One region of the Pseudocitrobacter corydidari genome, then DNA from elsewhere that is predicted to be linked to it. Evidence: riboswitches for the same ligand, from Rfam matches in the RefSeq annotation. Region 1 holds a riboswitch; each other region holds the start of a gene.
The links. Region 1 has a riboswitch for thiamine pyrophosphate ahead of thiB (thiamine ABC transporter substrate binding subunit). Riboswitches for the same ligand answer to the same signal wherever they lie in the genome.
Positions count from the first base shown of each region.

Region 2: another riboswitch for thiamine pyrophosphate. It lies ahead of tenA (thiaminase II); the one in region 1 lies ahead of thiB (thiamine ABC transporter substrate binding subunit).
Region 3: another riboswitch for thiamine pyrophosphate. It lies ahead of thiM (hydroxyethylthiazole kinase); the one in region 1 lies ahead of thiB (thiamine ABC transporter substrate binding subunit).

Region 1 is NZ_CP087880.1:3,029,230-3,039,492, forward strand. Features, by position in the region: gene leuA (2-isopropylmalate synthase) at 1-375, shown strand, start outside; gene leuB (3-isopropylmalate dehydrogenase) at 375-1,466, shown strand; gene leuC (3-isopropylmalate dehydratase large subunit) at 1,469-2,869, shown strand; gene leuD (3-isopropylmalate dehydratase small subunit) at 2,880-3,485, shown strand; gene G163CM_RS14150 (sugar efflux transporter) at 3,687-4,865, opposite strand; gene sgrT (glucose uptake inhibitor SgrT) at 4,951-5,103, opposite strand; gene sgrR (HTH-type transcriptional regulator SgrR) at 5,191-6,846, shown strand; TPP riboswitch at 6,883-6,975, shown strand; gene thiB (thiamine ABC transporter substrate binding subunit) at 7,006-7,989, shown strand; gene thiP (thiamine/thiamine pyrophosphate ABC transporter permease ThiP) at 7,965-9,575, shown strand; gene thiQ (thiamine ABC transporter ATP-binding protein ThiQ) at 9,559-10,263, shown strand, end outside.
Region 2 is NZ_CP087880.1:1,347,458-1,357,720, forward strand. Features, by position in the region: gene G163CM_RS06195 (pyridoxal phosphate-dependent decarboxylase family protein) at 1-874, opposite strand, end outside; gene G163CM_RS06200 (diaminobutyrate--2-oxoglutarate transaminase) at 890-2,275, opposite strand; gene lysC (lysine-sensitive aspartokinase 3) at 2,891-4,252, shown strand; gene G163CM_RS06210 (VF530 family protein) at 4,353-4,631, shown strand; gene G163CM_RS06215 (glycoside hydrolase family 10-like protein) at 4,697-6,025, shown strand; gene lysM (peptidoglycan-binding protein LysM) at 6,111-6,554, shown strand; TPP riboswitch at 6,633-6,735, shown strand; gene tenA (thiaminase II) at 6,800-7,483, shown strand; gene G163CM_RS06230 (ABC transporter ATP-binding protein) at 7,480-8,220, shown strand; gene G163CM_RS06235 (ABC transporter permease) at 8,217-8,969, shown strand; gene G163CM_RS06240 (ABC transporter substrate-binding protein) at 8,980-9,927, shown strand; gene mqo (malate dehydrogenase (quinone)) at 10,012-10,263, opposite strand, start outside.
Region 3 is NZ_CP087880.1:592,489-602,751, reverse strand. Features, by position in the region: gene G163CM_RS02700 (ADP-ribosylglycohydrolase family protein) at 1-108, shown strand, start outside; gene G163CM_RS02695 (PfkB family carbohydrate kinase) at 105-1,061, shown strand; gene G163CM_RS02690 (GntR family transcriptional regulator) at 1,035-1,781, opposite strand; gene G163CM_RS02685 (LysR family transcriptional regulator) at 1,861-2,778, opposite strand; gene G163CM_RS02680 (adenine deaminase) at 2,917-4,698, shown strand; gene G163CM_RS02675 (NCS2 family permease) at 4,699-6,042, shown strand; gene G163CM_RS02670 (Hok/Gef family protein) at 6,264-6,416, shown strand; gene thiD (bifunctional hydroxymethylpyrimidine kinase/phosphomethylpyrimidine kinase) at 6,524-7,324, opposite strand; gene thiM (hydroxyethylthiazole kinase) at 7,321-8,106, opposite strand; TPP riboswitch at 8,141-8,238, opposite strand; fluoride riboswitch at 8,335-8,402, shown strand; gene G163CM_RS02655 (universal stress protein) at 8,480-8,902, shown strand; gene crcB (fluoride efflux transporter CrcB) at 8,918-9,292, shown strand; gene G163CM_RS02645 (DUF7916 family protein) at 9,289-10,131, opposite strand; gene G163CM_RS02640 (oxidoreductase) at 10,141-10,263, opposite strand, start outside.

The sequences.
Region 1 (10,263 bases):
TCAGGTTCCAGCGATATCGCCACCGCCTCCGTCAAACTGGCCTGCGGCGATGAAGTGAAAGCCGAAGCCGCCAACGGTAACGGCCCGGTCGATGCCATTTACCACGCGATTAACCGTATCACGCAATACGACATCGAACTGGTGAAATACGGCCTGAGCGCCAAAGGCCACGGCAAAGATGCGCTGGGTCAGGTGGATATCGTCGTTACCCATAACGGTCGTCGCTTCCACGGCGTGGGCCTGGCGACTGACATCGTTGAATCCTCAGCGAAAGCGATGGTTCACGTCCTGAATAACATCTGGCGCGCCGCCGAAGTTGAAAAAGAGTTGCAACGCAAAGCTCAGAATAACGAGAACAAAAAGGAAACCGTGTAATGTCGAAGAATTACCATATTGCTGTGTTACCAGGTGACGGTATTGGCCCGGAAGTCATGACACAGGCTTTGAAAGTACTGGAAGCGATTCGTCAACGTTTCGATATGCGTATCACCACCAGCCACTACGATGTGGGCGGTATCGCGATTGATAATCACGGTACGCCGCTGCCGAAAGCCACCGTTGAAGGGTGCGAGCAGGCTGACGCGGTGCTGTTTGGCTCCGTAGGCGGCCCGAAATGGGAACACCTGCCGCCAAACGATCAACCTGAACGCGGCGCGCTGCTGCCGCTGCGTAAGCACTTCAAACTGTTCAGCAATCTGCGCCCGGCCAAACTGTATCAGGGGCTGGAGGAGTTCTGCCCGCTGCGCGCCGATATCGCCGCCAACGGTTTCGACATTCTCTGCGTGCGTGAACTGACCGGCGGTATCTACTTCGGCCAGCCGAAAGGCCGCGAAGGCAGTGGTCAGTACGAAAAAGCGTTTGATACCGAGGTGTATCACCGTTTCGAAATCGAACGTATTGCGCGCATCGCGTTTGAATCAGCGCGTAAACGCCGTCACAAAGTGACCTCAATTGATAAATCCAACGTATTGCAGTCCTCCATTCTGTGGCGTGAAATCGTTACCGAAATTGGCAGCGAGTATGCCGACGTTGAGCTGAACCATATGTATATCGATAACGCCACCATGCAGATGATCAAAGATCCGTCGCAGTTTGACGTGGTGCTGTGCTCCAACCTGTTCGGCGACATTCTCTCTGACGAATGCGCGATGATTACCGGCTCAATGGGCATGCTGCCTTCCGCCAGCCTGAATGAGCAAGGTTTCGGCCTGTATGAACCGGCGGGCGGATCTGCGCCGGATATCGCCGGGAAAAACATCGCCAACCCGATCGCTCAGATCCTGTCGCTGGCGCTGCTGCTGCGCTACAGCCTGGACGCGAACGACGCGGCAGATGCCATTGAAAATGCGATTAACCGCGCGCTGGAAGAAGGTATTCGCACCGGTGATTTAGCACGCGGCGGCGCGGCGGTCAGTACTGATGAAATGGGCGATATCGTGGCCCGCTATATCGCTGAAGGGGTGTAATCATGGCAAAGACGCTGTATGAAAAATTGTTCGATGCCCACGTGGTTTATGAAGCGCCCAGCGAAACGCCGCTGCTGTACATCGACCGTCATCTGGTGCACGAAGTCACCTCGCCACAGGCGTTTGATGGCCTGCGCGCGCACAATCGCCCGGTACGTCAGCCGGGTAAAACCTTCGCCACTATGGACCACAACGTTTCGACGCAAACCAAAGATATCAACGCGTCCGGCGAGATGGCCCGTATTCAGATGCAGGAACTGATTAAAAACTGCAACGCGTTCGGCGTTGAGTTGTACGACCTGAACCACCCGTATCAGGGTATCGTGCACGTGATGGGGCCGGAACAGGGCATCACCCTGCCGGGCATGACCATCGTCTGCGGCGACTCCCACACCGCCACCCACGGCGCATTTGGCGCGCTGGCGTTTGGTATCGGCACCTCCGAAGTGGAACACGTGCTGGCGACGCAAACCCTGAAACAGGGTCGCGCCAAAACCATGAAGATTGAAGTCAAAGGCACCGCCGCACCGGGCATCACCGCGAAAGACATCGTGCTGGCGATTATCGGCAAAACCGGCAGCGCAGGCGGCACCGGATATGTGGTCGAATTCTGCGGCGATGCCATCCGTGCGCTGAGCATGGAAGGCCGCATGACCCTGTGCAACATGGCGATTGAAATGGGCGCGAAAGCGGGCCTGGTCGCCCCGGATGACACCACCTTTAACTACGTCAAAGGCCGCCTGCACGCGCCGAAAGCGAAAGATTTCGACGATGCGGTCGCGTACTGGAAAACCCTGCATACGGATGAAGGCGCGAAATTTGACGCCACCGTCACCTTGCAGGCCGAAGAGATCGCTCCACAGGTGACGTGGGGCACCAACCCAGGGCAGGTTATCTCTGTTAATGACAACATTCCCGATCCGGCTTCGTTTGCCGATCCGGTTGAACGCGCGTCGGCGGAAAAAGCGCTGGCCTATATGGGCCTGAAATCGGGCGTACCGCTGACGGAAGTGGCGATCGATAAAGTGTTTATTGGATCCTGCACCAACTCGCGCATCGAAGATTTGCGCGCGGCGGCGGAAATCGCCAAAGGGCGTAAAGTCGCACCGGGCGTGCAGGCGCTGGTTGTGCCTGGCTCCGGCCCGGTAAAAGCGCAGGCAGAAGCGGAAGGTCTGGATAAGATCTTTATCGAAGCCGGCTTTGAGTGGCGCTTACCGGGCTGCTCCATGTGCCTGGCGATGAACAACGATCGCCTGAACCCAGGTGAGCGTTGCGCATCCACCAGCAACCGTAACTTTGAAGGCCGTCAGGGCCGTGGTGGCCGCACGCATCTGGTCAGCCCGGCAATGGCAGCGGCAGCTGCCGTTAGCGGTCATTTCGCCGATATTCGCAGTCTGAAATAAGGAAACCATCATGGCAGAGAAATTTACCCAACATACCGGGCTGGTGGTTCCGCTGGACGCGGCGAACGTCGATACCGACGCCATCATTCCAAAACAGTTTTTACAGAAAGTGACTCGCACCGGTTTTGGCGCGCACCTGTTCAACGACTGGCGTTTTCTGGACGATAAAGGCGAGCAGCCAAACCCGGAATTCGTGCTGAACTTCCCGGTGTACAAAGGCGCGTCGATTCTGCTGGCTCGGGAAAACTTTGGCTGCGGCTCCTCGCGTGAACACGCGCCGTGGGCGCTGACCGATTACGGTTTTAAAGTGGTCATTGCCCCAAGCTTCGCTGATATCTTCTACGGCAACAGCTTCAACAACCAGCTGCTGCCGGTGACGCTCAGCGATGCGCAGGTTGATGAACTGTTCGCGCTGGTGCAGGCGAATCCGGGCATCACCTTTGAGGTGGATCTGGAAGCGCAGGTGGTGAAAGCAGGCGAGAAGTCTTATAGCTTTAAGATTGATGATTTCCGCCGCCACTGCATGTTGAACGGCCTGGACAGCATCGGCCTGACACTGCAACACGAAGACGCCATTTCGGCGTATGAGAATAAGCAGCCGGCGTTTATGCGCTAGTGCAGCTGCGCCGGATGGCGCTGCGCTTATCCGGCCTACGGGACGGAGCCGTTGGTTGCCGGATGGCGCTGCGCTTATTCGGCCTACGGAACGGAGCCGTTGGTTGCCGGATGGCGCTGCGCTTATCCGGCCTACGGGCATGAATCCTTTGTAGGCCGGATAAGGCGTAGCCGCCATCCGGCGGTTTGATGCGCAACGCCCTTAAACGTCTTTCACCCGGCTGGTCATAAACAGCGTCACCAGCGAAATCCCGGCAATCACCCAATACACCATCGCGTGACCATAGCTTTGCGCAATGGCCCCCTGAATCACCCCGGCCAGAATCACGCCCGTGGAAATACTGTTGGTAAACAACGTCGTTGCTGAGCCTGCACGCCCCGGCATTAAATCCTGGAACCACAGCATGCCGATCCCGGCAACAATGCCGATAAACACCGCGTTAAACAGTTGCAAAATCAGCAGCGCCGTTTCGCTGTGAAACAGAATTAAGCCAATATAAAACAGCACGCCAAACGCCACCGATGTCACCATCATACGACGCTTACCAAAGCGTTTGACGTAATACCCCGCGAGGATCATCGCCGGAATTTCCAGCCCGGCGGCGGTACCCATCAGGATCCCGGCCAGTTTATCCGGCAGGCCGAGATCGCTACTGATCCACAGCGGCATGTCGATGATATACATGGTGTTGCAGGTCCACATCAGCGTCGAGGCGATAAACAGCATCCGCACGTTAGGATCGTTCCAGCCGCTGATCTGAGTGATTTCAACGTCCGCCGCCTGCTCAATACGCGCCACCGAGGGCAGCATCAGCGCAATCATCGCCAGGCTGATGGCAAAAATTCCGGCGGCAATGGCGAACATCATCGTAAAGCCGTAATTAAGCGCCAGCATAAACGCCAGCGGCGGGCCAATGACCCACGCCAGCGAGAGCTGCGCACGCATCACCGAGCTGAACATCACCACTTCCCGCGCCGAGCTGTCGGCATATTCGCGGGCCAGCGCAAACAGCTGCGGCATCGCGGCGTTGGCGATCGACGCCAGCAAAACGCCGCAGGTGATCAGCGTTAAATAGTGGCGATTAAACGCGAACAGCAGCGCGTTACCCACCGCCATCAGGCAGCAGAACATGATGAGCTTGCGGCGATCGCCCTGGCTGTCGGAGCGTTTCGCCAGCCACAGGCTGACCAGAATCCCGGCGATGGCGTTGACCGTGTAAAACAGCCCAACCCAGAATGGCTGAGCGCCAACTTCCCGACTGAGAAACAGGCTCAGCGTCGGCGCCTGCAGCGCCCCCGCCACGCCCATCATAAACGCCACCAGCATAAAGGCCGCGTAGACACCGTTGAGACGTCGTCCCATCGTCATAATCCAGAGCATGAGAAATCCTTTAGCGCGCGAGAAATAAAAAAAGCCAGCAGATAATACCTGCTGGCAAATACTCAGTCACACATGATTTGGCGATTTAGTGTTCAGAGGTCGAGCGCGTAACCTCCCACTGCATCAGTTCTTCAAGCATTTTAAGGCGCATCCCTGCCAACTGGCGGGCCAGCCAGGAAACATGACGTGTTGCGTAAAAATAGCGCTGATAAAACTGACGTGTGGTTGACCTCTTCATGTTCACCTCCCCGCTTCATCGAGATTGATTATTGGCTTAATATAGGGATTAATAAATTGCTGAGTTTTTATCAGGAGTTCCTCTTTTATGCCTTCTGGTCGACTGCAACAACAATTCATCCGTTTGTGGCAATGCTGCGACGGCAAAGCGCAGGAAACGACGCTGAACGAACTGGCGGAGCTGCTGAGCTGCTCGCGTCGCCATATGCGAACCCTGTTAAACACCATGGAAGCGCGGGGCTGGCTAACCTGGGAAGCCGAGGCCGGGCGGGGTAAACGCTCGCGTTTAACCTTCCTCTATACCGGGCTGGCATTGCAGCAGCAGCGGGCGGAAGACCTGCTGGAGCAGGACAGAATTGACCAACTGGTGCAGCTGGTTGGCGACAAATCGACGGTGCGACAAATGCTGGTCTCCCACCTGGGACGCAGCTTTCGCCAGGGGAAGCACATTCTGCGCGTGCTCTACTACCGCCCGATGCAAAATCTGTTGCCCGGTACGGCGTTACGTCGATCAGAAACCCATATCGCGCGGCAAATTTTCAGCGCCCTGACGCGCATAAATGAGGAAAACGGGGAACTGGAAGCCGATATTGCGCACCACTGGAAGGAGATATCCCCTCTGCACTGGCGCTTTTATTTGCGCCCCGGCATTCATTTCCATCATGGTCGCGAGCTGGAGATGGAAGACATTATCCATTCGCTGGAACGCATTAACAGGCTGCCGCTCTATTCTCATATCACTCAAATAGTGTCACCGACCGCATGGACGCTGGATATCCATCTCTCCCACGCGGACCGCTGGCTACCGTGGCTGCTCGGTCATACTCCGGCAATGATCCTGCCGCACGAGTGGTCATCCATGCCGCATTTCTCCCGCCAGCCGGTAGGTACCGGCCCTTACGCGGTGGTGCGCAATAACCAGAACCAGCTCAAAATCCACGCTTTCGAAGAGTATTTCGGTTTTCGTGCATTAATAGATGAAGTGAATGTTTGGGTGTTACCCGACGTGGCGGAAGATCTCAGCTGTGGCCTGACGTTGCAGGGCACCACCCAGAGCGAACAGGCCGTCGAAAGTCGTCTTGAAGAGGGGTGCTACTATCTGCTGTTTGACGCCCGCTCGTCGCGCGGCGCCAATCACCACGTACGCCAGTGGCTAAGCCACGTGCTGGCCCCGGCGAATTTGCTCTATCACGCCAGCGAACAGTATCAGCAGTACTGGTTCCCGGCCTACGGCCTGCTGCCGCGCTGGCACCACGCGCACAGTAAAACCCACGAAAAACCCGCTGGGCTGGAGCGCATCACGATTGGTTTCTATCGCGACCACGTCGAACATAAAGTGATTGCCCGCATCATGGCGCAACTGCTGGCCGAACATCAGGTCACACTGGAGGTCAACGAAGTGGACTACGACGAATGGCACAGCGGCGAAGTGGTTAGCGATGTGTGGCTCAACAGCGCCAACTTCACGCTACCGTTAAACTTCTCCCTGTTCGCGCATCTTTGCGAAGTGCCGCTGCTTCAACACTGCATCGCCCGCGACTGGCAGGCAGATATCCGCCAGTGGCATGCGGGCGAGCTGGATCTCCCCACCTGGTGCAAGCAGTTGCTGGAGCAGCAGGCGATTGTGCCGCTCATCCACCACTGGCTGCGCATTCAGGGGCAACGCAGTATGCGCGGCGTGCGCATGAACACCCTCGGCTGGTTCGACTTTAAATCCGCGTGGTTCGCTCCGCCGGATCCATAGCGCTTTTGATTTATTCACGTAATCATTACAATAGCGAGCTACTCAACGGGGTGCAGAAGTCTGCTGAGATTAAACCCGTCGAACCTGATCCGGATAACGCCGGCGGAGGGATTTGAGGCCAACTCAAAATCCTTTGCCACCTGCTCACTGAGGTGCAAAGTGTTAAAAAAATGTCTGCCGCTGTTGGCGCTTCTCGCCCTGCCAGCTTTCGCCAAACCGGTACTCACGGTTTACACCTACGACTCCTTCGCCGCCGACTGGGGCCCAGGCCCGGTGGTGAAAAAAGCCTTTGAAGCCGACTGTGCCTGCGAGCTGAAATTCGTGGCGCTGGAAGATGGCGTATCACTGCTTAACCGCCTGCGCATGGAAGGGAAAAAGAGCAAAGCCGACGTGGTGCTGGGGCTGGATAACAATCTGCTGCAGGCCGCCAGCCAGACAAAATTGTTCGCCAAAAGCGGCATTCCGGCAAGCGCCGTTACCGTTCCCGGCGGCTGGAAAGATGACACCTTTGTTCCCTTCGATTACGGCTATTTCGCCTTCGTTTACGATAAAAACAAACTGAAGAACCCGCCGAAAAGCCTGAAAGAACTGGTCGAGAGCGACCAGAAATGGCGCGTGATTTATCAGGACCCGCGCACCAGCACGCCGGGCCTGGGCCTGCTGCTGTGGATGCAAAAAGTGTATGGCGACAAAACAGCTGAAGCCTGGCAGAAACTGGCGGCGAAAACCGTCACCGTGACCAAAGGCTGGAGCGAAGCGTATGGTTTATTCCTGAAAGGGGAAAGCGACCTGGTGCTGAGCTACACCACCTCTCCGGCGTATCACATTATCGAAGAGAAAAAAGAGAACTACGCCGCCGCCTCATTTGCCGAAGGGCACTACCTGCAGGTCGAAGTCGCCGCGCGTACCGCCGCCAGCAAACAGCCTGAGCTGGCCGAAAAATTCCTCAAGTTTATGGTTTCCCCGGCGTTCCAGCAGGCCATCCCGACGGGTAACTGGATGTATCCGGTGGCCGACGTGACGCTGCCAAAAGGCTTTGATTCACTCGTCAAACCGCAAACTGCGCTGGAATTTACCCCGCAGGACGTCGCTGCACAGCGTCAGAACTGGATTGCGACATGGCAACGCGCCGTCAGCCGTTAATTCCCGGCTGGATTTGGCCAGGAATGACGGCGGCGACGCTTATCGTCGCCGTGGCCCTGGCCGCCTTTCTGGCACTGTGGTTTAGCGCCCCGGAAGCCAGCTGGCAGACGCTGCTGGCAGATAGCTACCTCTGGCACGTCGTGCGTTTCTCCTTCTGGCAGGCGTTTCTCTCCGCGCTACTGTCGGTGGTGCCCGCTATTTTCCTCGCCCGCGCGCTCTATCGCCGCCGTTTCCCTGGCCGCGAAACGTTGCTGCGCCTGTGCGCCATGACGCTGATTTTGCCCGTGCTGGTCGCGGTATTCGGCATCCTCAGCGTCTACGGGCGTCAGGGCTGGCTGGCGCAGATATTCACATCACTCGGGCTGGAGTGGCATTTCTCGCCTTATGGATTGCAGGGCATCCTGCTGGCGCACGTCTTCTTCAACATGCCAATGGCGACCCGCCTGCTGCTTCAGGCGCTGGAACAAATTCCCGGCGAGCAGCGCCAGCTTGCCGCGCAGCTTGGTATGCGCGGATTTAACTTCTTTCGCTTCGTGGAATGGCCCTGGTTGCGTCGGCAAATTCTGCCCATCAGCACGCTGATCTTTATGCTCTGTTTTGCCAGCTTTGCCACCGTGCTATCGCTGGGCGGCGGGCCGAAAGCAACGACCATTGAACTGGCGATTTATCAGGCGCTTAATTTTGATTATGACCCGGCGCGAGCGGCGATGCTTGCGCTTATCCAGATGGCGTGCTGCCTGACGCTGGTGCTGGTTAGCCAGCGTCTGAGCAAGGCGATTGCCGTCGGTAATACGCAAATGCAGGGCTGGCGTGACCCGGACGATCGTCTGTACAACCGTCTTGGCGATGGCCTGCTGATCACGCTGGCCCTGTTATTGATGCTGCCGCCGCTGCTGGCGGTGCTGGTCGATGGCATCAACCCGGCAATGCTCAACGCCCTGCTACAGCCGCCGCTCTGGCAGGCGCTGTGGACCTCGCTGCGCATCGCCGTCGCCGCTGGCGTGCTCAGCGTGGTGCTGACCATGATGCTGCTGTGGAGCAGCCGCGAGCTACGCGCGCATAACGCGCCACTCGCCGGGCAGACGCTGGAACTGAGCGGCATGTTGATTCTTGCTATGCCGGGGATTGTGCTTGCGACCGGCTTTTTCCTGCTGCTGAACAACACCGTCGGTCTGCCCGATTCCGCCGATGGCATGGTGATTTTCGCCAATGCGCTGATGGCCATCCCCTACGCGTTGAAAGTACTGGAAACGCCGATGCGCGATATTACCGCGCGTTATACACCGCTGTGTGAGTCGCTGGGGCTGGCCGGTTTTAATCGCCTGAAGGTGGTGGAACTGCGCGCGCTAAAACGCCCATTGGCTCAGGCGCTGGCTTTCGCCTGCGTGCTCTCCATTGGCGATTTCGGCGTGGTGGCGCTGTTTGGCAATGACGATTTCCGCACGCTACCGTTTTATCTTTATCAGCAAATAGGCTCTTATCGCAGCCAGGATGGCGCGGTGACCGCCCTGCTTCTGCTGTTGCTCTGTTTCCTGCTTTTTACCGTGATTGAAAAACTACCGGGACGCCATGCTAAAACTCAATGATGTTACCTGGCTTTATCAGCATTTGCCGATGCGCTTTAGCCTCTCCGTGGCGCAGGGCGAAACCCTCGCTATTCTTGGGCCGAGCGGGGCGGGGAAAAGTACGCTGCTGAATTTGGTTGCCGGTTTTCTGACGCCCGCCAGCGGTGAAATTGTGATTAACAGCGAAACGCATACCCGCACGCCGCCCGCGCGTCGCCCGGTATCGATGCTGTTTCAGGAAAACAACTTGTTCAGCCACCTGAGCGTGCAGCAAAACATCGGGCTGGGGATGTCGCCTTCGCTGAAGCTGAACGACGCGCAAAAGCAGAAGTTGCAGGCAATCGCGCACCAGATGGGGCTTGAGTCCTTGCTGACGCGCCTGCCCGGTGAGCTTTCCGGCGGCCAGCGTCAACGCGTGGCGCTGGCGCGTTGTCTGGTGCGTCAGCAGCCGATTTTGCTGCTGGATGAACCTTTCTCCGCCCTCGACCCGGCACTACGCCAGGAGATGTTGCAACTGGTGAAAGCGGTATGTGAACGCGAGCAGATGACGCTGCTGATGGTGTCGCATAGCGTGGAAGATGCGGCGCGGATTGCGCCACGCGCGATAGTGGTCGCCGACGGGCGTATTGCGTGGGATGGCGAAACGACGGCGCTATTAAGCGGACACGCCAGCGCGTCGCACTTACTCGGCATCGCTGCGCCGGATGGC
Region 2 (10,263 bases), 1.7 Mb from region 1:
GGTAGTGACGATACTTCTCAGAAAGCAGCAGCGCCCCGCCCCATGCGGCATCCACGTGGACCCAGATCTTTTCGGCTGCGGCCAGTTCCGTTATCTCGACCAGCGGATCGATAGCACCGGCGTCGGTGGTTCCCGCCGTAGCGACAATCGCCAACACCTGCTCGCCGTTGGCTTTCGCCTGCGCCAGTTTGGCTTTCAGGTCGGCCATGTCCATGCGAGAAAATGCGTCGGTTTTCACCTGAGTTACAGAGCGATAGCCCAGGCCCATCAGTGCCATATTCTTCTGCACAGAGAAGTGTGCGCTTTCAGAGCAGAACACTTTGATTTTGCTGAGATCGCCGGTCAAACCATTCTGCTGAATGGAATGCCCCTGGCGAGCAAAGAAAGCATCGCGCGCCAGCATCAGCCCCATCAGGTTGCTCTGGGTGCCGCCGCTGGTGAATACGCCAGCATCGCCAGCCGGATAACCTACCTGCTCGCGCAGCCATTCGATCAGCTTCATCTCGATGATGGTGGCTGACGGGCTTTGATCCCAGGAGTCCATGCTCTGGTTTGTGGCGTTGATCAGCACTTCTGCAGCCTGGCTGATTACCAGGCTCGGGCAGTGCAGATGCGCCACACACTGGGCGTGGTGCACAGAAAGACTGTCTTTAAGGAAGTACTCAACTGCACGCGCAATAGTGGCCTGGTTACCCAGGCCCTCTGCGGTGAAGTTCAGATGAATACGCTCGCGCAGCTGATCGACGGTTTTACCCTGATACATCTCAGGCTGTTTTAACCATTCAACAACCGCTTTGCTGCTTTGCTCGATGGCGTCCTGGTAAGCGGCAATACTTTGCGCCGAACCGGACAGAATCGGGTTATTCTCTGACACGTTCATTAACTCCGATTAAACCGGCTTCACGCCAGCGCCCAGCAAGGCGTTTTCAAATTTATCGAGGAAAATTTCCAGCTCAGCATTGGTGATCAGCAGAGACGGCAGCAGACGCAGTACGCAACCGTTACGACCGCCACGCTCCAGAATCAGACCGGACTCAAAGCATTTTTTCTGCAACAGCGCGGAAAGCTCGCCATCCGCCGGGTAGCAACCCATGTGATCTTTCGCTTCGTTCGGCTTCACGATTTCCAGGCCGATCATCAGACCCAGACCGCGAACGTGACCGATTACCGGATAACGTTTTTGCAGTTCAGCCAGTTTGCCTTTCAGCCACTCGCCCTGGGCGGCGACTTTGTCAGCAATGTTGTCGTCTTTCAGGATCTTCAGCGTGGTCAGGCCCGTGGCCATTGCCAGCTGGTTACCACGGAAGGTACCCGTGTGGTGGCCCGGTGCCCAGGCGTCGAACTGTTTCTTAATACCCAGCACAGCCAGCGGCAGACCGCCACCGACAGCTTTAGACATCACGATGATGTCTGGCTCAATACCCGCATGTTCGAAGGCGAACAGTTTACCGGTACGTGCAAAGCCCGCCTGTACTTCATCGATAATCAGCAGAATGCCGTGTTCCTGGGTAACTTTACGAATGCGTTGCAGCCACTCGACCGGAGCCGGGTTAACACCACCCTCGCCCTGTACCGCTTCGAGGATCACCGCAGCCGGTTTACGCACGCCGCTTTCCACGTCGTTAATCAGGTTTTCGAAGTAGTACGTCAACGCTTTAACACCCGCGTCACCGCCAATGCCCAGCGGGCAGCGGTACTGATGCGGATACGGCATGAACTGCACTTCCGGCATCATGTTGGAAACGGCTTCTTTCGGTGACAGGTTACCGGTGACGGAAAGCGCGCCATGCGTCATCCCGTGGTAGCCGCCAGAGAAGCTGATAATGCTGGAACGACCGGTCACTTTTTTCGCCAGCTTGAGCGCAGCTTCTACGGCGTCAGCGCCGGATGGGCCGGTAAATTGCAGGCAGTACTCTTTGCCCTGACCCGGCAATAAAGAGAGTAAATAAGATGAAAATTCATCTTTTAAAGGTGTGGTAAGGTCAAGCGTATGTAACGGTAAGCCGCTGCTGATGACACTTTGAATGCTTTGAAGCACGTCAGGATGATTATGACCCAGCGCCAGGGTGCCAGCGCCTGCCAGACAATCAAGATATTGATTATTTTCAACGTCGGTGATCCAAACGCCCTGCGCTTTGGCAATCGCCAGCGGCAGTTTACGTGGATAACTTCGAACATTGGATTCAAACTCAGCTTGTCTTGCTAAAAAGGTATCATTGCTTTGTGGTAATGAATTAGCACTTAAAGTATCAATACGGACTTTATCCGTCATCATATCACTCCCACAACCTCGGGTATTAATAACGCCGGGTTGAATTAAGGTTAAAGGGACTGCCTGTAAAAAAACGCGGCTAATATAAGTGGTTTTAGCGTAGGACTCAATCATTTATTTTAGCGATGTTTTCATTAGGATTTTTCCCTTCTGAATCAGTGTATAACGTAAGCTTCCGTTGTTCACATACTTTAAAATTCGTTACCATTTCAGGCAAAATGTAACTACAGGCCAGAATGCGTACAACGTCATGTAAACCATCAAATTGTCATGGCTTTATGCTTTCTTTACACACTTTTACTCTTATTAACGTCGGTGAATTGCTGATAAGGCATTCTTTTTGGCTAGTTTATCGATAAATATAATAAAAACGTCGACCCTAAAAGATAAATCACTTACTATGGCGCGCTTATTTGCACTACACGCTAATAAAAGAACTAATGCGCATCACACCGGTAACGCGTAAGAGGCATACACGTTATCGACAACGGGATGTTAATCCTGGGTTGTCACCAGAAATGTTCGCGGGCGGACATTTCGTAAGGCGAAGTCACTTCCCTTATGCCGAGAATGAAAATTTTCTAGCCATCTTTAATGGCGCCCTGATATGAGATTGTTATGACACGCATTTATCCACAATTCGTCGTTGCCAAATTTGGCGGTACCAGCGTTGCTGACTTTGACGCGATGAATCGCAGTGCCAGTATTGTTCTTGCAGATGAACAGGTACGCCTGGTCGTATTATCTGCCTCCGCCGGTGTCACTAATCTGTTAGTCGAGCTTTCTGAAGGGCTGGAAAGTGCCGACCGTATGGATAAAATCGATACCCTTCGCACCATCCAGTACAACATTATTTCCCGCCTGAAACAGCCAACGGTTATCAGCAAAGAAATAGACCAACTGCTTGAAAATATTGCTCGTCTTGCTGAAATCGCGCAGGCAACGCCATCGGCTGCATTAAGCGATGAATTGGTGAGCCACGGTGAACTGATGTCGAGCCTGCTGTTTGCCGAAGTGCTTCGTGAACGTGAGGCCCAGGCTGAATGGTTTGACGCGCGCAAAGTGATTCGCACCAATGACGTTTACGGTTGTGCAGAACCGGATCTCAGCCAGGTCGCCGAACAGGTGGAAATGCACCTGCGTCCGCGTATCGAACAGGCTATTGTGATCACCCAGGGCTTTATCGGTAGCGATTACGCCGGGCATACCACGACCCTGGGGCGCGGTGGCAGCGACTACACCGCATCCCTGCTGGGCGAAGCGTTACAGGCGACACGCGTCGATATCTGGACGGATGTTGCCGGTATCTATACTACCGACCCACGCGTTGTACCGCAGGCCCAGCGTATCGACCATATCTCGTTTGCTGAAGCCAGCGACATGGCCGCCTTTGGGGCAAAAGTGCTGCACCCGGCAACGTTGCTGCCCGCGATGCGCAAGAACATTCCGGTGTTTGTCGGTTGCAGTAAAAATACCGCTGCCGGCGGTACGCTGGTGCGTCGTGAAACAGAGAATCCGCCGCTTTATCGTGCGATTGCTGTTCGCCGTAAGCAAACCCTGTTAAGACTGCACAGTCTGCATACGCAGCCAGCCTATGCTTTCTTTGCTGAGATGTTTGCTATTCTGGCGCAGCATCAGGTGGATATTGATCTGGTGACCACTTCGGAAAGCAGCATTGCGCTGGCGCTCGATCCCACCTGCGCGACATCCGGGGAAGATCACACCTTAACCACCTCACTGCTGACCGCGCTCTCTTCCCACTGCCGGGTTGAGATTGAAACCGGGCTGGCGCTGGTCACCCTGATAGGTAATCAACTTCATCAGGGTACGGGGGTATGTCGTGATGCCTTCGCCGAACTGGACGAGCATGCGGTGCGTATGATTTGCCACGGTGCCTCTAATAATAATCTCAGCTTCCTGCTGCCGGGCGACGCTGCCGATAGCGCCGTCGTTGCATTACACCGCAGGCTGTTCGAGTAAGTGTATTCAGGGGCGTTTCACGCCCCTTTTCATTTCATTGCCGCAATGCCCGCTTTCTTGTACCCTTCCCGCTTCTTTGCGCACACTTTATCGGATATTCATGACCGCTCAACATTCGAAGGATCCTTTGCACGGCGTTACGCTGGAGATGCAAATTAATGCCCTGGTAGCCCGCTACGGTTGGGAAAAACTGGGTAAGCTGGTAAACATTAACTGTTTTAAGAATGACCCTAGCGTTAAATCCAGCCTCAAGTTTTTACGCCGCACGCCGTGGGCGCGAGCGGAAGTTGAAGCGCTCTATCTTGATTCCCTCGAAGACAATGAACCTCAGGACGGCGGATTTAACCCGTGGTTGCAGGGGCGAGACGATAAGATCTGATTCCCTTCCCCTGCAAATCGTAAGAGAATATCGCCTCTCAAGGGACTAGTAGAAAACGGGCGTTTATGATCATCTCTTTGCGGGGCGTCTCCCCGGTCACTCAGGTTAAAAAACTAGGCACGCTGGTTGCCGCGGCATTACTTGTTGTCAGTTGTTCGTCTAAGCCACCGAGTTCACTTGTTACATCACCAGGCAACACATCAAAGCCCACCGGTAAAACGCAGCAGAGTAATGAACCGATGCGCGGTATCTGGCTGGCCACGGTCTCGCGGCTCGACTGGCCGCCGGTTAATTCGGTCAATATCAGCAGCCCCGCCATTCGCATCAATAAACAGAAAGACGCGCTGACGGCAAAGCTCGATAACCTGAAACAGCTCGGTATCAATACCGTATTTTTCCAGGTAAAACCCGATGGCACCGCCCTGTGGGATTCAAAAATTTTGCCGTGGTCCGATACCTTAACCGGCAAGATTGGCGAGAACCCTGGGTACGATCCGTTGCAGTTTATGCTGGATGAAGCCCATAAACGCGGCATGAAAGTACATGCCTGGTTCAACCCGTACCGGGTAACAACCAACACCAAACCCACAACGGTGGCCGAACTTAATCGCACGCTCTCACAGCAACCTGCCAGTATTTTTGTCCTGCATCGCGACTGGATCCGCACATCAAGCGATCGTTTCGTCCTTGACCCTGGTATCCCGGAAGCTCGCGACTGGATAACCAGTATTGTGGCGGAAGTGGTGGCAAAATATCCGGTCGATGGTGTGCAGTTTGACGACTACTTCTATACCGAAACGCCCGGTTCGACGCTTAACGATAACCAGACCTGGCGACAATACGGCCAACAATATGCGTCAAAAGCCGACTGGCGACGCCATAATACGCAGCTGCTTATCGAGCAGGTTTCACGCACCATCAAACAGCTTAAACCCGACGTCGAGTTTGGCGTAAGCCCGGCGGGCGTCTGGCGTAACCGCTCGCACGATCCTTTAGGGTCGGATACGCGCGGTGCGGCCGCCTACGATGAGTCTTATGCCGATACCCGCCTTTGGGTGCAGCAAGGCTTGCTGGACTACATTGCTCCGCAGCTCTACTGGCCGTTTGCCCGCGATGCGGCGCGTTATGATGTGCTGGCAAAATGGTGGGCGGATGTGGTGAAACCGACCAAAACGCGTCTGTATATTGGCGTGGCGCTGTATAAAGTGGGCGAACCATCGAAAAAGGAACCTGACTGGGCGGTGAATGGCGGCGTACCAGAGCTGAGTAAGCAGATCGATCTCAATGAATCTATACCGGAAATCAACGGGACGATTCTGTTCCGGGAAGATAACCTCAACCAACCGCAAACTCGCCAGGCGGTGAATTATCTGAAAACTCGCTGGGGCCATTAATCCTGCCTTTTGTGCGCTACGCAAATCCGGCGTAGCGCACCTCATCTGCTATGCTTACCCTGACATTCTTTACTGGAGAACGGATATGGGACTGTTTAACTTCGTGAAAGAAGCAGGTGAAAAACTGTGGGACAAACTGACGGATTCGCATCAGGACCAGGGCGAAAAAATCACCGAGCATTTAAAGAAACTCAATATTCCCGGTGCGGATAAAGTTCAGGTGACGGTCGTCGACGGGAAAGCCAGCGTCACTGGTGACGGGCTAACCCAGGAAGAGAAAGAGAAAATTCAGGTCGCCGTCGGTAACGTTGCCGGAGTCAGTGAAGTTGAGAATAACATTACCGCTGCCGATAGCGCGGATGAAGCCACCTACTACACCGTGAAATCCGGCGATACGCTGAGCGCTATCTCCAAAAACGTTTACGGCAACGCCAATCTGTACAACAAAATCTTTGAAGCCAACCGTCCGATGCTTTCTCACCCGGATAAAATTTATCCCGGCCAGACTTTACGTATTCCTAAAGCCTGATAGCAGCACGCTTGCCGGAAGTCATTCCGGTAAGCGTTCCCCCCTCGTTGTATTCACAGACAAAATATCGTATAAAACCTCCTGTCCGAGGGGTGTCCAGTAATGGGCTGAGATGGCGCAAGCCGAACCCTTAGAACCTGATCTGGGTCATGCCAGCGAAGGGACGGGTTAGCCATCTATTTACACAGCCAATTCCTGTTCTTCCCTCATTGCGCCCGGATCTCCACTTTATTCCTGGAGGTCCCATGTCTTTACCCCTGTTTGAAACTGGTCTTTACGGACGCCTTCGCACGCTTGCGGGTCACCACTGGCACGATTATGTCGCCCATGAATTTGTCCAGCAGTTGGGCGATGGTACCCTGCCTGAACCTGCGTTCCGCCGATATCTCACCCAGGATTACCTGTTTTTAGTTCACTTCGCCCGCGCCTACGCGCTGCTGGTGAGCAAACTGCAAAACCTGCCGGAGATGCGCGCGGCGACGGCATCACTGAACGCGATTCTTAACGAACTGCCGCTGCATATCAGCTACTGCCAGCAATGGGGATTAACGGAATCCGACGTTACGCAGGTGGAAGAAGCCGCCGAAACGGTGAACTACACCCGTTACGTGCTGGATGTGGGGCATTCTGGCGACGTGCTCGACCTGCTCACCGCCCTGATGCCATGCGTGGCGGGCTATGCGGAAATCGGTCTGTGTCTGCTCAACGATCCGGCGACCGTCTTTGAGGGTAATCCCTACGCCGCGTGGATCCGTAACTATGGCGATGAGGGCTATCTGGAAGGTGTGCAAGCCTCTTTGACGCTATTTGAAAATCTGGCGGCTCAGCGCGGTGGGGAAAGCCGTATCGCTGAGCTTTCGTCTATCTTCACCACCGCCACCCGGCTGGAAGGCGCGTTCTGGCAGATGGGGCTGAACGCGAAATCATGAAGGCAGTGAATGAATCCCCCGCGATCAGACTGACAGACCTTACGCTGCGTTATGGCAAAAAGACGATATTCGAGAACCTGAACGTGACTATCCCGGCAGGGCATTTCGTCTCCTTGCTGGGGGCCAGCGGTGCGGGTAAAACCAGCCTGCTGCGCATTGTTGCCGGGCTGGCAGCCCCCACATCGGGTAGCGTGACGGATGAACATGGTCGCCCGCTTGCAGGCCGAATCGCCTGGATGGGTCAGCGCGATCTGCTCTATCCGTGGTTAACCATTGAACAGAATGTTTGCCTGGGCGCGCGTTTACGCGGAGAAAAAGCCGATCGCCAATGGGCACAAGAGCTGCTTGAGCGTGTGGGGCTAAGCAGTTATGGCCGCGCCCTGCCGCAGACGTTATCCGGCGGGATGCGCCAGCGCGCCGCCATCGCCCGAACCCTCTACGAACAGCAGCCGATTGTCCTGATGGATGAGCCGTTTTCCGCGCTGGACGCGATTACCCGCGCCACGATTCAGGCGCTGGCGGCGGAATTGCTGGCTGATCGTACCGTGTTACTGATCACACACGACCCCGTAGAGGCCTGCCGCCTGAGTCATCACATTCTGGTTCTGGCGAAACATCCTGGCGGTATCGATGACTCCCACGTTATGGCTGGCCTACCTCCACGCGAGCTTGACGATCCGCTGGTTATCCAGAGTCAACGTGAGCTTATGCAACAGCTCATTCGGGGGGCTCTGTGATTTTCTTATCACGTATCTGGCGCGGGCTGACGCTGTTTGCAGGCTTAGTGGGGTTATGGTGGCTGGCGACGCTCGGCTCTATTCCGGCATTCCTGCTGCCCTCACCCACGGCGGTAGTTCAGGCCCTGCACGATAATGGTCGTTACCTCGGCTGGCACACGTTGATTACCCTGGCGGAAATCGCCAGTGGGCTGGTGATTGGCGTACTGCTCGGGGCGATTCTGGCGCTGTGCATGGTCTTTTCTCTCCGTCTTCAGCGCTGGGTGATGCCGGTGGTATTAACCAGCCAGGCGATCCCGGTCTTCGCCCTCGCCCCGCTGCTGGTACTGTGGTTTGGTTTTGGCATGAGTGCCAAGGTCACCATGGCGGTGCTGATTATCTTCTTCCCGGTGACGTCGGCGCTGTTTGACGGTTTGCGCCGGGTGAGCGGTGATTATCTCGACCTGGCCCGCACCATGGGGGCATCACGCTGGACACTGCTTCGCCACGTTCAGTTGATGGCTGCCCTGCCTGCTTTTGGTTCCGGCCTGCGCATGGCGGCAGCCGTTGCGCCCATCGGCGCCATCATTGGCGAATGGGTTGGCTCGGCGGAAGGTTTGGGTTACGTGATGCTCAACGCCAACGCGCGCATGCAGAGTGATATCTGCTTCGCCGCCCTTCTGATACTCGTTTTGATGACCATCTCGCTGTGGATGATCATTGATGCCCTTTTACATCGCCTGATTTATTGGATTCCGGATAACCATTGAGAAAACTACGATGACAACAAAAATACTGAAACCTGCTCTCTCTGCGCTGATTATTGCCAGCACCCTTTCGCCAAACGCCTGGGCGCTGGAGAAAGTAACGCTGGTACTGGACTGGTATATCAACCCCGACCACGCCCCCGTGATGGTGGCACAGCAAATCGGCGCATTTAAGGAGGAAGGCCTCGACGTTACGATTATCCCGCCTTCCGATCCGGCGCTGCCTCCGCGCCTGGTGGCGGCAAAACAGGCCGATCTGGCAATCACCTATCAACCGCAGCTGCACTTCTTTGCCGATCAGGGCTTACCACTGATGCGTGTAGGCACACTCATCAATACGCCGCTGAATACGGTGATTGCGCTGGATAAAACGATTAAATCGCCTGCTGATTTAAAAGGCAAAAGCGTGGGCTATTCTGTCAGTGGTATCGAGCAGGCTACGCTTGATACGATGCTGAAACATAGCAATACGCCAGCAGATGCGGTGAAGCTTATCAACGTTAACTTCCAGTTAACCAGTGCCCTGCTGACCGGTAAAGTGGACGCGGTGATTGGCGGCTATCGCAACATCGAGGCGCTGGAAATTCAGCTTCAGGGGAAAGAGCCGGTAGTGTTTAACGTCGAGGATTACGGCGTACCCGCCTACGATGAACTGATTCTGGTGGCAAATAAAGACGCGGCTGAAGAACCGAAGATTAAAAAATTCCTCGCGGCATTGAAAAAAGGCAGCGACTACCTGCACGCGCATCCGCAGGAAAGCTGGAAAACGTTCGCCAGCCTGCATCCTGAGCTCAATACCGAACTGAATCAGCAGGCATGGATGAAAACACTGCCGCTCTTTGCGCAAGATCCGGCAAAGCTGGATAAAGCCCGCTATGAGCATTACGAGCAGTTTTTATTTGATAACAAACTCATCAAAAAAATAACCCCGGTGGAGCAATACGCCACCGGGGTTATGTAAGCCGTACTTCAGATTGTTAACGTGTTATTGCCGGATGCGGTGTAAACGCCTTATCCGGCCTACAAAATTGCGCATCAGGCAATTTTACAGCGCCATATCGTGCTGAGGAGATGCTTCCGGCTGTGCTGCCTTAGGCGTGACATTGTCACCTTCGGCGGTATTCATTTGAATGACCGGCGGCTTAACCAGTTGCAGTGTAGCAGCGGTATCGTCCCAGACCTGTTGCGTCAACGCGCTGTTACCGTTCAGCTCCTGGCCGTAGCTTGGCACGATCGCACGGATTTTGCTCTGCCATTGTTCTGAACTGAACTGTTCCGGGAACATTTTCTTGATCAC
Region 3 (10,263 bases), 2.4 Mb from region 1:
GCGATTGATCCGGCATTGAAGCAGCAGCTCGATGAGGTCAATCAACTCGATTTCTCCCGCTATGCAACCGCGCTGGCGCAGTATCGCGAGCAACGGGAGGCGTTATGAATGTCGCGTCGCGTTTAACCACCTTAGGTAATCGACGTCCGATAACCGTCGTCGGCGCGGCGGTGATTGACGTGATTGCCGACGCTTATGCCCTTCCCTGGCGCGGTTGCGATATCGAGCTGCAACAGCAAAGCGTCAATATTGGCGGTTGCGCACTAAATATTGCTGTAGCGCTGAAACGCCTGGGAATGCAGGCCGATAATGCGTTGCCTGTCGGCCAGGGCGTGTGGGCCGAGATCATCCGCAATAGTCTGACTCGTGAGGGGCTTATCAGTTGCATTGACGGTGTACAGGGCGATAACGGCTGGTGTCTGGCGCTGGTTGAGCCAGACGGCGAGCGTACGTTTATGTCGTTCAGCGGCGTCGAGAATCAGTGGAATGCAGACTGGCTGGGGCAGTTATCCGTCGCACCGCAAAGCCTGGTGTCGCTTTCAGGTTATCAACTTGCGTCGCCGTGCGGCGAGTTGCTTGTAAACTGGCTTGAAAGCCTGCAAGACGTCACGCCATTTATCGATTTTGGCCCGCGCATTGCCGATATTCCTGATGCATTGATGACGCGCATTTTGGCCTGCAAGCCTGTTATTTCGCTTAATCGCCAGGAAGCCGAAATCGCCGCCGCACGCTTTAACTTACCGACGGAAACGCGGCAATTCGGTAGTGCATGGCTTGCGACGTTTGGCACACCGCTTATCGTGCGACATGATAAAGAGGGAGCATGGTATTTCAGCCAGCAGGAGCAGGGGCTGGCAGCACCGTTTCCTGTGACGGTCGTTGACACCATCGGTGCGGGTGACAGCCACGCAGGCGGCACGCTGGCCGGACTGGCGTCCGGCTGGACGCTCGGCGAATCCGTGCTGCTAGGAAACGCGGTAGCGTCCTGGGTGGTCGGTCACCGGGGCGGCGACTGTAGCCCAACGCGCGAAGAACTACTCCTCGCACACAAAGACATATAAATCACTGCGGCAGTGGCTGATGCTGTACTCAATCGGCCGCTGCTGCTGGTCAAGCGCAACTTGTTTGATAACCAGCACCGGGATTTTTTCATCCATCCTGATATGCGACTGAAATTCGGCATCCGGCATCCGGGCGCTGACTCTTGAGCGCGTGCGCTGCGGAAAGATATGCTGGCTGCGGAAATAGTCATACAGGGAAACGCCAATCTCATCCACATCATGAATCAACTGGGCGGGAACCCAGGACTCTTCAATAGATACGGCCTCTTCATCCACATACCGAATACGTTTGAGCAGAAAAACGTCGCTTTCCGGCGCAACGGCCAGCTGTGAAGCCACCTCTTCCGGGCAAGGAACAATACGCTTATTCACCCACAGGGTATCCGGCTTTTTCCCCCGCAGCACAACCTGTTGCGAAAATCCCCGCGCTTCCTTCAGGGAATATTCGAAAATATTATTAATTTGCGTGCCGTAACCGCGGGCACGCGTGACCACGCCCTCATCTTCCAGCGTCTGCATCGCTTTGCGCACCGTGATACGCGACACGCCCGTTAACTGGCTCAGGTCACGTTCGCCCGGCAGGATATTGCCATGCTCGAGTATTCCGCTGCGTACGGCATTTTTCACCGTTTCAGCGAACTTCAGATAGAGCGGCGTGTTATCCGCCGCCGCGATACGCTCAGTAATTTGCGCAATTAGACGTGTATGTGATTGTTCCATTTATCTTTCCCTGCAATGGGCCCCGAGCCAGTATAGGTGGCACCACGTCGGAAAACTACACCTGATGCGCAAAGGAGATTCATTCGTGGCGTACCGCCCGCTGTAGCAGTGTGAAGGCCTGTTCTACCTGCGGTGGCAGCGGTGCTGCGTTACGCATCAACGCCACGGTACGCGTGAGTTCCGGCTGCTGAAGCTGCACCACTTTTAGCTGCGGGTCGCAGAGGTGCGCGGTATAAAGCTGCGGCAAAATCGCCGCCGCCAGCCGAGAGCGCACCAGACCGTACAGGGTTTCAATGTAATCGACGTGATAGCGAATATGCAGTTTGAGGCGCTGACTCTCGTCCAGCGCCCCCACCAGCCGCTGAATATTGCCTTTGGAAAAGACGGCCACATCGCGGCCAGCAAGCTGCTGCCACGGGAGATGTGCCGATTGAGCAAGGGGATCGTCGGCATGCAGGACAGCGACAAACGGGTCCTCCAGCACCGGAAAAACCTGTAAGGCCGGAGAGACAGAACTGTCCAGCGCGCCAATGCCGAAATCCAGCTGCCCGTTCACTATCTGTGTCACTAACGCATCGTTAGTGAGATCGTGAAACTCCACCTTCAGCCGGGGAAATGCCTGCGCCAGCCGTTCAGCCACGGTCGGGAACAGCAGCGAACTGACCGAGGGCACCAGGCCAATACGCAGGGTGCCGTCGCCCCCGGATTCAACAATTTGCCGCATATCGCTGAACGCCTGCTGGGCGACGTTCAGCACCCGTTCGGCATGAGGAAGAATGGCAACGCCCAGCTCCGTCAGCGTCACGGCGGCGGCGGTACGGTTGACCAACTTACCGCCCAGCACCGTTTCAATCTGCCGTAGCGCGCTGCTCAGTGCGGGCTGGCTTATCGCGAGCTTACTGGCGGTGTCAGTGAAGTGGCGCAACCGGGCCAGGGTAACAAAATACTGAAGCTGCTTTAAAGAGAGTGCGGGAAGCCGTTGCCAGGGTTCAGTCATGATGGGTTTCGCATTGTTCGTTTGTCGCAGAATAACCTTTTCTTATCAGGTGATAAATTTTTTCAACGGGGCAAACGTTTGCCATCACCTTTCACACTTCGTAAAGTAGCCCCCATATTGAATGACCGGACGATATCTATGCTGAATACTGACTCCCTGCGCCGCCGGGCGATAGACGCCGCAAAAGGCGACGCGCCTTTCGACCTCCTGCTTACCGATGCCCGCATTGTGGATATGGTCACCGGCGAAATTCGTGAAGCGGATGTGGGTATCGTCGGTGACATGATTGCCAGCGTGCATCCACGCGGCAGCCGCAGCGACGCCGCCGAGACGCACTCGCTGGCAGGCGCTTACCTCTCACCGGGTTTTATCGACACCCACGTACACCTGGAAAGTTCACATCTTCTCCCGGCCCGTTACGCGGAAATCGTGCTGGCGCAGGGCACAACGGCAGTATTCTGGGACCCCCACGAGCTGGCGAACGTGCTGGGCGTGGAGGGCGTGCGTTTTGCCATCGACGCCAGCCGCAACTTACCGCTGCACGTGATGATCGCCGCACCGTCCAGCGTGCCCTCCACGCCAGGGCTGGAGATGTCCGGGGCCGATTTCGCCGGCGCGGAGATGGAAACCATGCTCAACTGGCCGGAAGTGAGTGGCGTGGCGGAAGTGATGGATATGCACGGCGTGCTCAACGGCAGCACGCGGATGCAGGAGATCCTTAACTGCGGCTTACAAAGCGGTAAGCTGATTGAAGGCCACGCACGTGGGCTGAGCGGGGCCGGGTTACAGGCCTACCTCGCGGCGGGCGTGACGTCAGATCATGAACTCACCTCCGCCGAAGATGCGCTGGAAAAACTGCGCGCCGGGCTAACGCTGGAAATTCGGGGTTCGCATCCTTATCTGCTGCCGGATATCGTGGCGGCGCTAAAGACGCTCCCGCATCTCTCCTCGCAGATTACCCTCTGCACCGATGATGTGCCCCCGGATATGCTGCTGGAAAAAGGCGGTATCGTGGCGCTGCTGAATCTGTTGATTGAGCACGGTTTACCCGCCGTCGATGCGCTTCGTTTCGCGACATTCAACGGTGCTTTGCGCCTTAAGCGTGATGATTTAGGGCTGATTGCCGCCGGTCGCCGTGCGGATTTGGTGGTGCTGGATTCCCTGCAAACGATTCGACCACACCGTGTCTACGTCGGCGGAAAACTGATTGCCCGCGATGGCGCAATGATTGAACCGCTGGCGGTGAGTCACGCCGCATTGCCAAATACCATGCATCTTTCGCCGCTCGGCCCGGACGATTTCGCCCTGCGCATCGCCGACGTTGAGCATGGCGACGCGCGGCTGAAACATATTCGCGGCGCGCGTTTTACCGAATGGGGCGAAGTCGATGTGCAAATCCGCGAAGGCCGCATAGTGCTCCCTACCGGGTTCAGTCTGATTTGGGTACAACATCGCCATGGTCGCCATGAGGCCAAACCACAAATCGCCCTGCTGGAAGGCTGGGGTGAACTTCAGGGGGCGATCGCCACCAGCTACTCGCACGATTCGCATAACCTGGTGGTACTGGGGCGCTGCCCGCACGAGATGGCCCTGGCCGCCAATACCCTGATTGCCAGCGGCGGCGGGATGGCGCTGGCGCAGCATGGCGAGTTAGTCGCCCACGTGGCGATGCCGATTGCTGGTATGCTCTCTGACCTTCCAGCCCCGGAACTGGCGGTTGCATTCCGCAATCTGCGCGAGCGTAGCGGTGACATTGCCGACTGGCAGCCACCGTATCGGGTATTTAAGGCCATTGAAGGCACCTGCCTTGCCTGTAACGCCGGGCCACATCTGACGGATTTGGGGCTCACCGATGGCGCAACGCGTCAGATTGTCGACCCGGTTATTCACTATTCGCATCAGCAAAGGAGCGCCCACTAAATGGCCGACCACTCAATCAATACGCCTGCCTCTGAGAGCTGGCTGGAACGTTGTTTTGCCCTACGCGCTCGCGGAAGCTCCGCACGCACCGAATGCCTGGCGGGTATCACGGGGTTTCTCGCCGCCGCTTATCTGCTGGTGGTGATCCCCGGTCTGCTGGCCGCGGGCGGGATGGATAAAGGCGCGGCGACCACCGGCACCATTTTGGTATTTGTGGTCGGCACGCTGTTGATGGCGTTTTATGCCAATCTGCCGTTTATTGTGGGGCCGGGGATTGGCGGCTCGGTATTAGTCGGCGTGTCGTTGGCCGGAAACGCCGGAATTGGCTGGCCGATTGGACTGGGGATTGCCTGCTGGTCCGGCGTACTGTTCTTCCTGCTCACCCGTTTTGGCCTGCGTGAAGTGGTCACCCGCTCGGTGCCGCAATCCATCAAACTGGGGTTGACGGCGTCTATCGGTATTTTTGTTGCCCTGCTCGGTTTTCGTAATGCCGGGTTGGTGCTGGCAAGCGCCAAAAATAACGCTTTGATGCTGGGCGATTTCCTATCGCCGGGCGCGCTGGTGGCCCTGTGCGGGCTGTTTCTGGCGATTGCCCTGCAGGCACGTCGCATTCCTGGCGCTATCCTGTGGGCGATTCTGTGTGCGACGCTGGTGGGTATTCCGGCGGGCGTCACGCACCTGCCATCAAGCTTTATCGCCCTGCCCCACTCATTAACACCGGTGTTTGCACAGGTGGATATCCTTGGCGCACTGAACATCGCTTTCCTGCCCTATCTGTTTGTTTTTTTTGCCTCAGAGTTTTTCTCAACCATGGGCACCACGCTTGCCGTCGGCGGTGAAGCGGGCCTGCTGGATGAAGAAGGCAATATGCCGCACATCAACCGCCCGTTTATGGTCGACTCCATTGCCGCCGCGCTGGGCCCGTGGGTCGGCATTCCGGCCGCGACGGCGCTGATTGAGTCCTCCGCCTCGGCGGAAGCAGGCGGTAAAACCGGCATGACTGCGCTGGCCGCCGCCATCATGTTCCTGCTGATGCTGCTGTTTACGCCCGTTGCGCTGATGATCCCCAAAGAAGCCACCGCCCCGGCGTTGATCCTGATTGGCCTGAATATGTTTAGCGGCCTGCGTAAGGTGGATTTGGCGAATTTCACCGACGGTTTACCGGTGCTGATGATGGTGATGATTACGCTTATCGCCAACAGCTTCGGGACGGGTATCGCGGGCGGGTTGCTGTTTTATGTGATGATTAAAACCATTGCCGGGAAGTGGCGGGAAATCCCGCTCGGCTTATGGATTCTGGCAGTGCCGCTGGTGTATTACTTTGCCACGCTGGTACGCCATTAATTAGGAATTCATCAAGAGCGTTTTGGTGGTGTAGTGCAGTAGACTATCTGCGGGTGCTTGAGGCTATCTGTCTCAGGCATTTGCAGGATGGCAGATAGAGAAAAGCCCCAGATAACATTCAACGTCTTGCAGGACGTTTAACATTCATCTGAGGCCATATCTAATGCTAGACACATTAAGATTAGCCTCTTACTGGCCCACGGGTCAAGGAGTAGACGGCTATGAAGCAGTACAAGGCGATGCTTGTCGCCCTGATAATTCTGTGTGTCACCACGATTCTGGTGGTGCTGGTCACGAGAAAGGATCTCTGCGAGGTCCGTATTCGAACTGATCAAACGGAGGTTGCTGTTTTCACGGCTTACGAATCCGAGTAAGAGCACCGGCGGGGAGTTATCCCCGCCACTCTTTATGGGCTAGCTCTCTTCTTCATAGCACCCTTTTATCTCCCTAAGCCCGCCTTGGCGGGCTTTTCATTGCGCCATCACCACCAGGCGTGAAAATGGTGCACCGGGCCAATCCCGCTGCCGACTTCCAGAGTATCGGCCTGCGCCAGCGCGGCAGAGAGCCAGGTTTTCGCTTCCAGCACCGTGTCGCCCCAGCTGCTATGGCGCGGGCGCAGTGCCGCCAGCGCCGCCGACAGCGTACAACCCGTGCCGTGGGTATTTTTGGTGTTGACGCGCGGCGCGGTAAATCGCTGCTCGCCATCGCGGGTAAACAGCCAGTCGGGGCTTTCCGCGTCATCCAGATGGCCGCCTTTCATGAGGACCGCGCCGCAGCCCATCGCCAACAGCGCGCGCCCCTGTTCCAGCATTTCACGCTCATTACGCGCATGCGGCGCATCCAGCAATGCCGCCGCTTCCGGCAGATTCGGCGTAATTAACGAGACCTGCGGCAGCAGGCGTTGACGCAGGGTTTCTACCGCTGCGGGCGAGAGCAGCGCATCACCGCTTTTGGCCAGCATGACCGTATCCAGCACCACATTTTCCACCCGATGGCGCTGCAAACGTTCGGCCACGGCTTCAACGATATCGGTTTCCGCCAGCATCCCGATTTTGGTGGTATCGATGCGCACATCGTTAAACACGGAATCCAGCTGCGCGGCGACAAAATCCGGTTCAATACGATAGACCGACTGCACGCCATGGGTGTTTTGCGCCACCAGCGCGGTGATCACCGAACAGCCGTATGCGCCCAGTGCTGAGAAGGTTTTCAGATCCGCCTGAATGCCCGCGCCACCGCTTGGATCGGTACCGGCAATGGTTAATGCGTTAATCCGTTTCATGCCAGAGCCTCCCCATCAAGTACATACAGTGCATCTAGAAATGCCGGGACAAAACTGCCCGGTCCGTTATCGACCGCCGCACGACCACCGGCCAGTTTCATAAAGGCACAGGCAGAAGCGACGTTATCCAGCCTGTCGCCCGGCAGCGCACAGCTTGCCGCAACCACCGCCGACAATGCACAGCCGGTGCCCACCACGCGGGTCATCAACGGGTCGCCGCCCGTTACCGCGACAACGCGTTGTCCATCGGTGATGTAATCCACTTCGCCCGTCACCGCCACAACGGTATTGATTTGACGCGCCAGAGCCTGTGCCGCCGGAAGTGCTGCAGCGGCGGTATCAGTGGTGTCCACGCCGCGCCCGCCCGCGCTCATTCCCGCCAGCGCCATAATTTCAGAGGCATTCCCCCGAATGGCGGCGGGTTTTAAGGTCAACAGGTCGTGGCAAAACTCGGTGCGCAGCGTTAATGCGCCCACGGCGACAGGGTCGAGAGTCCAGGGCTTACCTGCGGCGTTCGCACTTAGCGCGGCGGCTTTCATCGCCTGCGCGCGCGGCTGCGTGAGCGTGCCGACGTTTATCAATAACGCATCGGCAATGCCAGAGAACTGCGCGGCTTCCTGCGCATCAATCACCATCGCGGGGGATGCGCCGAGCGCCAGCAGTACGTTGGCGGTGAAGGTCTGCACGACGTCGTTAGTCATGCAGTGAACAAGGGGGGCGTGATGACGAAAAAGATGTAACGAATGCGCGATTTGCGCGCGGCTAAGCGGCTCTGCTTGCATGGTTTGCTCCTGCCAGAACGTCCAGAAGCAATGACCTGACGGTCTCTGACTTCCCTACGCTGGCATTATCCAGATCAGGTGGTACGGGTTTTTCTCAGCCTTCACGAAGGAAGGGCACCCCGAGTCATTGATACAACGAATTCGTGTATCGCAGCAGGTTACGGCAAGTACCGGGCGGAAGCAAGCCGCACAAATCATTTGCATTCCCCCTATCATCGGTCCAAAATTATTCACAAAGGTGATGGCGTTCCACCTTTCCCAACCGCCCCGCTGGGGCTGATGACGCCTGGTATACCCTCTTAACATGGAGGTATGTCAGGCTGTCTGTCATTTGAAGACCCGCTCATACCTCGCAACCTGACGAGGTTTTTTTATGCCTGTTTACAACCATGCGCTGGTGCTGATTAACAACAGCCTTGATGGCATTCCCCTGCTTGAGCACGCCGCAAAAATGGCGCAGGAGAACGCGATGACGATAACCATCGCGCATATCAGCACCGATTATCGTGCCCTCAATGATGTCTCTGACAGCCTGATGGATGATGTGGTTTCGCAGGAAGTCATTCAGGCCAAAGCCCTGTTGAGCGAGCTGGCAGAATCCGTTTCCCTACCGGTACAAACGCTGGAGCTGGTCACCACCCGTCGCTTTGAAGATGTCGAATCCTGCATTCGCGACCGACGTATCGACCTGGTCATTGCCGGGCATCACAATCGCCTGCTGGGCGTGCTCGCCTCCCACTCCCTTGAGTACATCAACCATCTGACGGTGGATGTGCTGATCAAACATTTAGCATAAGGATTTACGCGCGTGATGTATCGTTCATTACTGGCCGTTATTATTGGCGGCTCTACCGGGTGTGTGATTCGTTGGTGGCTGTCGATGAAACTGAACAGCCTTTTCCCCAGCCTGCCACCGGGAACGCTGGTAGTTAATCTGGTCGGTGGTTTTATTATTGGCGCGGCGCTGGCGTTCTTTTTGCGCCAGCCGCAACTGGACCCGGCATGGAAGTTACTGATTACCACTGGACTTTGCGGCGGGATGACGACCTTTTCCACTTTTTCGGCGGAGATCGTCACCCTTCTGCAAAACGGCAACTATCTGTGGGCGATGATTTCGGTGATGACTCACGTGGTGGGATCGCTCCTGATGACCGCCGCCGGGTTCTTTTTAATGACGCTGGTTTAGCGCGCCAGTGACGCCGCCATTCTCACCCAGGTGTGGCGGCGACCGCGAACGGCCATCGAAAACGCATATAGCGCCTGCGGGTCAGCCATCCCGGCAACGCCCGCATCGCCGAAGTTATACATATCGGCGCCGCAGCGTTTACTGGCCAGCGCAATTTGCCGCACCGTGTCTTCGTCAGCGCCCTCCTGGCTGCTGCTGAGCGTGGTGATACCCACGCCACCGACGGCCTGAACCGCCGCCAGCGCACAGGCCACCTTCTCTTCTGAGGCGCCGCGACAGCTGGCTGGCGCGGGAATCATCACGCCATCGGCACCTTCCAGAACATAGCGGGCGTACTCCTGCGGTTCGGCAAGGCCAGACGCATAAAACTTCGCCACCAGGATCATTTTATCGGTCATCGCGCGAATCTGGCGCAGTGCGTCAATGACGCGCTCAGTGGTGACGCCCGGTTTGTCATACGCCGTCAGGCAGTAAAAATCTGCCTCCTGCAGCAGCGCAAGATTATTCAGGTTACAGGCGCGAGGATCGTCCAGCGACGGATCTGCCAGCACTTCCATGCTGACGCCAATCAGTCGCCCCGTCAGCGCCTTAAAGTGGGCAAGGTTTTCACATCCCTGAATCGCCTGAGTGCGGCAATTCATTCCTTTTACCAGCAGCAGATCGCAGCCAAACGCGCAAAGCAGCTCGCCATTGGTCACTTCGCCGTACAGCGGGCTCGCCCCTGCCGCGACTTCCGCCATAATCACGCGTCCTTCAGAAGCGACAATGGCCTGCACCAGCTCGCTTGCAGCAGCCGGTTTGGCAAAATCATGGGTGCGGCAATTTAAAATCCGTTGCATATATTCTCCTTAAGATAACGCGATCAGTGACGGCGATGGCTGCTGGAACGCGCGTTCCAGAATCTCCAGATTAGTCAGCGCTTCCAGCTCGCTGACGTAGTTTGCGCATCCAGTGGTTAATGTTTCATACAG